DNA from 2 places in the Xylophilus rhododendri genome. Region 1 is predicted to be linked to the other one. Evidence: predicted binding sites of a transcription regulator. Region 1 holds the regulator's gene; the other holds the start of a gene.

The links. The regulator sigma-54, encoded in region 1, starts transcription at its own class of promoters, with help from an activator protein. The targets are predictions, from matches to a motif close to TGGCANGNAANCTGCTTT.
Region 2: glnA (type I glutamate--ammonia ligase) is a predicted target of sigma-54. The motif match lies at 1,913-1,930, and genes of this name have one in related genera.

Annotation. Positions count from the first base shown of each region.
Region 1 covers NZ_CP047650.1:2,612,879-2,616,062, forward strand. The annotation lists gene GT347_RS12115 (helix-turn-helix domain-containing protein) at 1-306, opposite strand, end outside; gene rpoN (RNA polymerase factor sigma-54) at 381-1,940, opposite strand; gene lptB (LPS export ABC transporter ATP-binding protein) at 2,080-2,844, opposite strand; gene lptA (lipopolysaccharide transport periplasmic protein LptA) at 2,841-3,184, opposite strand, start outside.
Region 2 covers NZ_CP047650.1:4,221,664-4,224,847, forward strand. The annotation lists gene GT347_RS19455 (sterol desaturase family protein) at 1-890, shown strand, start outside; gene GT347_RS19460 (competence/damage-inducible protein A) at 960-1,808, shown strand; gene glnA (type I glutamate--ammonia ligase) at 1,981-3,184, shown strand, end outside.

The DNA of each region.
Region 1 (3,184 bases):
CACCGGCTGGCCGGCGGCACGGCGCACGCGGCGGCCGGCGGCCACCAGCGGCGCGGGCGCCAGGGCATCGAGGCCGTCGAGTTGGCCCAGCAGCCAGAGCGCATGGGCCAGCACACCGACGCTGGTGCCGGCCTTGCCGCCTTCCAGCGCGCGCCAGGTGGTGGGCGAGCAGAGCAGGCGTTCGGCCATCTCCGCGACCGTCCAGCCGCGTGAGATGCGGTGCGCGCGCAGGCGCTGGCCGAGCGACAGCAGCGATTGCTGCGCCGGCTCGGGCAGGGAAGAGAGGGAGGCTGCAGCCTTTTTCATCAATAAACTGGCGATTAAGCGGCTTAAGAACCAGTTTATTGGTTTTTTCTCGCCGCCACAATGCGGCCCGGCCGCTACAGCGACTTGCGCAAATTGGCCGGCGCGATGCGCAGGGCATCCCGGTACTTGGCCACGGTGCGCCGCGCGCATTCGATGCCCTGCTCCTTGAGCATGTCGGAGATCTGGCTGTCCGACAGCGGCTTGCGCAGGTCCTCGGAGCTGACGAACTGCTTGATCAGCGCCCGCACCGCCGTGCTCGACGCGTTGCCGCCGGTCTCGGTGCCCAGGGCCGAGCCGAAGAAATACTTCAGCTCGAAGGTGCCGAAGGGCGTGGACATGTATTTGGCGGTGGTCACCCGGCTGATGGTGGATTCGTGCAGGCCCAGCTCGTCGGCGATCTCGCGCAGCACCAGCGGGCGCATGGCCAGCTCGCCGTGCACGAAGAAGTTCTTCTGCCGCTCGACGATGGCGTTGGACACCCGCAGGATGGTGTCGAAGCGCTGCTGGATGTTCTTGATGAACCAGCGCGCCTCCTGCAGCCGCTGCTGCAGGGCGGCGCTGCCCTCGCCCTTGTGCTGCTTGAGGGCGCTGGCGTAGATGTCGTGCACCTTCAGCCGCGGCATCACGTCGGGGTTGAGCTGCACCCGGAAGCGCGGCTGCGGGCCGCGGCCGATCTTCTGCACCAGCACGTCGGGGATGACGATGTTGCGCTCCACGTCCACGAAGCGGCGCCCGGGCTTGGGTTCCAGCCGGGCGATCAGGCCCATGGCGGCGCGCACCAGCTCGTCTTCCACGCCGCAGGCGGTGACCAGGCGCTTCACGTCGCGCCGGGCCAGCAGTTCCATGGGCTGGGCGCAGATCGCCAGGGCGGCATCGACCAGCGCGGGCGGGACGGTGCCGGCCCCGCGCAGGGCCTTGAGCTGCAGCGTGAGGCATTCGCGCAAATCGCGCGCGCCCACGCCGGCCGGCTCCAGGTGCTGCAGCAGGCGCAGGGCCATGGTGAAGCGCTGCACCAGTTCCTCGACCTCCTCGGACTGCTCCTCGTCGGGGCCGGCCAGGCCGAGCGCCAGCGAGGGCAGGGAGTCTTCCAGATAGCCGTCGTCGTTGAGCGATTCGATGAGAAAACGCAGGGCAGCGCTGTCCTCGGGCGACAGGCGCAGCGACAGGGCCTGGCGGTGCAGATGGGCGGTGAGCGACTCCTGGCTGCGCGCCAGTTCGGTGGCATCGACGGCTTCGTCGCCGCCCAGGTTGTTCTGGCGCGCGGGGGCGTCGCCGCCCCATTCGCCGTCGTCGGCCACGACCTCGTTGGTGCCGCCTTCGCCGTCCCAGCTGGGTTCGGCCTCCATGCCGCCCTCGCCCTCGGACTCACCGGCGGTGTCGGCCGTGCTGGTGCTGCTGGTGTCGGCGCTGGTGTGGTAGCTGTCGTCCTCGGATGCGGGGGCTTCGGGCGTGACGGAGCCGAAGTCCTGGACCGGCTCGTCCAGGCTGGCTTCCAGGAAGGGGTTCTCGTCGAGCATCTGCTCGACTTCCTGGCTCAGTTCGAGCGTGGAAAGCTGCAGCAGCCGGATCGACTGCTGCAGTTGCGGCGTCAGCGCGAGATGCTGCGAAACCCGAAGAGACAGACCTTGCTTCAACCCAAATACCTCGTGAGGCCGTGCGCGAAGCGCACGCCGGAATCCTGGAGGCCGCCGCGCACGGCCGCCCGAAGCGGCCGGCCTGCCCCCCCGGGGGGTTGGCGGAGACACGAAGTGCGAAGCCTGGGCGGGTATCCATTTACATTCTGAAGTGCTCGCCGAGGTAGACCCGGCGCACGTCGGCGTTGTCGACGATCTGCTCGGGCGTGCCCTGGGCCAGCACCCGGCCGTCGCTGATGATGAAGGCGTGGTCGCAGATGCCCAGGGTCTCGCGCACGTTGTGGTCGGTGATCAGCACGCCGATGCCGCGGTCCTTCAGGAAGCCGATGATGCGCTGGATCTCGATCACCGCGATCGGGTCGATGCCGGCGAAGGGCTCGTCGAGCAGGATGAAGCGCGGCTGGGTGGCCAGGGCCCGGGCGATCTCCACCCGGCGGCGCTCGCCGCCCGACAATGCCATGGCCGGCGAATCGCGCAGGTGTTCCACCCGCAAATCGGCCAGCAGGGCGTTCAGGCGCTCCTCGATGGCGGCACGGGTGAGCGAGCGGCCGTTCTCGTCTTCCTGCAGTTCGAGCACCGCACGCACGTTCTCCTGCACGCTGAGCTTGCGGAAGATGGAAGCCTCCTGCGGCAGGTAGGACAGGCCCAGCCGAGAGCGCCGGTGAATCGGCAGGTTGCCGACCGGCTGGCCGTCGATGCTGATGTCGCCGCCATCGGAGCGCACCAGGCCCACGATCATGTAGAAGGAGGTGGTCTTGCCCGCGCCGTTGGGGCCCAGCAGGCCGACGACTTCGCCCTTCTGCACCGACAGGGACACGTCCTTGACCACGGTGCGGCTGCCGTAGGCCTTGCGCAGGTGGTTGGCTTCGAGCCGGCTGTTGCTCACCGCGATCGCGCCGTTCAAGGCTTGCTCCCGCCGATGGCAGGCGTGCTGCGCAGGGCCGGCGCGGGACCGCCCGGATCGACCGGCGGCGTGCTGGTGGCGGGCGACTCGCCCGGCGCGCCGCGCGGCGACAGCACGGCGCGGATGCGGCCGCCGGGCGTGCTGCCGCCGCTGGCGTTGGCGGCGCCGCTGGCATTCGGCGTGGTCGAAGTGGGGCTGCCATCGACGGTGTAGACGTCGGTCACGTTGTTGTAGACGATGACATTGCCGTGGACCTCGTCCATCACGGTGCTGGCCTGCAGGCGGTGCATCTCCGCCCTGCGGGTGAAACGCACCCGGTCGGCTTTGCCGTCGTAGTCGA
Region 2 (3,184 bases), 1.6 Mb from region 1:
CGATCCTGATCGTGGTGATCGGCCCGCTGCAGCGCTGGCGGCCGGCCGAGCCGGTGCGCGACCGGCGGGCGATCCGGGTGGACATCCTCTACACCCTCATCTACCGGGTCGGGCTGTTCCGGGTGGTGCTCTTCCTGGCGGTGCAGCCCTGGTTCGACGAGCTGTTCGGCTGGCTGCGGGTGAACGGCCTGCGCACTTTCCAGCTCGACGACCTGTGGCCGGGCGTGACCGACATCGCCGTGGTCAGCCTGCTGCTCTACATCCTGGTTTTCGACTTCCTGGAATACTGGATTCACCGCGGCCAGCACCAGCTCGAATGGTGGTGGAAGCTGCATGCGCTGCACCACTCGCAACGCCAGATGACCATGTGGAGCGACAACCGCAACCACCTGCTCGACGCGGTGCTGCACGATGCGATCGTGGTGGTGGTGGCGCAGCTGATCGGCGTGCAGCCCAGCCAGTTCATCGCGGTGGTGGTGCTCTCGCAGCTCAGCGAGAGCCTGCAGCATGCCAACCTGCGGGTCTGGTTCGGCCGCATCGGCGAGCGGCTGTGGGTCAGCCCGCGGTTCCATCGCCGGCACCACAACATCGGCGTCGGCCACGAATGGCCGCTGGCGGCCGACGATGCCGCCGCCCGCAACACGCCGCGCGGCGGTCACGAAGGCGACGGCATCCCGCCGGTCGGCACGGCCTACGGCGGCTGCAACTTCGGCGTGCTGCTGCCCTGGTGGGACATGCTGTTCCGCACGGCAGACTTCACCATCCGCTTCGACCCCACCGGCATCCGCGACCAGGTCGAGCCCGACGAACACGGCCGGGTGCGCGATTACGGCGAGGGCTTCTGGGTGCAACAGTGGCTGGGCGTCAAGCGGCTGTTCGGCCGCGGCTAGGAGCCTGGGGCAGGCAGGCGGCAAGACCGCTGCAAGGCAGGCGTCACCGGCTCGGGCTAGGATGCCGGGATGACGACCTCCCAGACCCTCCCCACGGACGGCAAGCCGCCCGTCTTCGGCCTCATCATCGTCGGCGATGAGATTCTGTCGGGCAAACGTGCGGACAAGCACATGCCCAAGCTCATCGAATTGCTCTCGGCCCGCGGCCTGCAGCTGTCGTGGGCCGACTATGTGGGGGACTCGCCCGAACGCCTGACGGCCACGCTCCAGCGGGCCTTCGCCAGCGGGGATGCGGTCTTCAGCTGCGGCGGCATCGGCGCCACGCCGGATGACCACACCCGGCAGTCCGCTGCAAAGGCCCTCGGCCAGGAACTGGTGCTGCATCCGCAGGCCGAGAAGCTGATCCTCGAACGCGTGCAGGACGTCGCCCGGGAAAGCGGCCTGCCTTACGAGCCCGAGCGGGCCGACAACCAGCACCGGCTCAACATGGGTGTGTTTCCGCAGAGCGCCCGCATCATTCCCAACCCCTACAACAAGATCCCCGGCTTCAGCTGCAAGGGTCCGGGCGGCGGCGAGGTGCACTGCGTGCCGGGTTTCCCGGTGATGGCCTGGCCGATGATGGAATGGGTGCTGGAAGACCGCTACTCGGCCTTCTTCCACCGCAGCACCTTCGAGGAGCGTTCCATCGTCGTCTACGGCGCGATGGAGTCCCTGTTGACCCCCCTCATGGTGCGTATCGAAGCCGACCATGCCGAGGTCAAGGTGTTCAGCCTGCCCAGCATGGACCATCCTGTGCACGGCCGGCACATCGAGCTGGGCGTCAAGGGAGAGGCAGCCGCCGCCCGTGCGGCCTATCCCGCGCTGCTGGCCGGCCTGCATGTGCTGGGCGCCAAATTGGGCCCCGAAATGGTGCGATAGACGGGTGTCATATTGGTGCGTCGCCATTGCGCCAAAAGCGTGCATTTTTCTCTGCCGACACAGGCACAATGCCGCGCTGGTGGCATGGCCTTGTGCACCAGCTTTGGCACAGAAACTGCATCCGCCTCCTGCCAGCCTTACCAACGAGCATTCAACTTTCTGGAGATTCCTGATGGCCAAGACCGTCGCAGACGTGATCAAGATGGTGAAAGAGAACGAAGTCAAGTTTGTTGACTTCCGCTTCACCGATACCCGCGGCAAAGAACAACACGTCACCGTGCCGGTTTCGGCCTTCGACGAAGACAAGTTCACCTCCGGCCACGCTTTCGACGGCTCGTCCATCGCCGGCTGGAAGGGCATCGAGGCTTCGGACATGCAGCTCATGCCCGACCCGAACACCGCCAACATCGACCCCTTCTTCGAAGAGCCGACGCTGATCCTGACCTGCGACGTGATCGACCCGGTCGACGGCAAGGCCTACGAACGCGATCCCCGCTCCCTGGCCAAGCGCGCCGAAGCCTACATGAAGGCTTCCGGCCTGGGCGACACCGCCTACTTCGGACCGGAACCCGAATTCTTCGTCTTCGACAGCGTGCGCTGGAAGAACGACATGTCCGGCTGCTTCGTCAAGATCGACTCGGAAGAGGCGTCCTGGAACAGCGACAAGGAATACGAACACGGCAACACCGGCCATCGTCCGGCGGTCAAGGGCGGCTACTTCCCGGTGCCCCCGGTCGACAGCTTCCAGGACATGCGCTCGGAAATGTGCTTGGTGCTCGAAGGCCTGGGCATCCCGGTCGAAGTGCATCACCATGAAGTGGCCAACGCCGGCCAGATGGAACTCGGCACCAAGTTCAGCACGCTGATCCAGCGCGCCGACTGGGTCCAGCTGCAGAAGTACGTGATCCAGAACGTGGCCCATGCCTACGGCAAGACCGCCACCTTCATGCCCAAGCCCATCGTCGGCGACAACGGCTCCGGCATGCACGTGCACCAGTCGGTGTGGAAAGACGGCAAGAACCTGTTCGCCGGCGACGGCTATGCAGGCCTGTCGGACTTCGCCCTGTACTACATCGGCGGCATCATCAAGCACGCCCGTGCCCTGAACGCCATCACCAACCCCGGCACCAACAGCTACAAGCGCCTGGTGCCCGGCTTCGAAGCCCCGGTGAAGCTGGCCTACTCGGCCAAGAACCGCTCGGCCTCGATCCGCATCCCCTTCGTGGCCAACCCCAAGGGCCGCCGCGTGGAAGCGCGTTTCCCCGATCCGCTGATGAACCCCTACCTGGGCTTCGCGGCCCTGCTGATGGCGGGCCTGGACGGCGTCGAGAACAAGATCCACCCGGGCGAAGCCGCCACCAAGGATCTCTACCATC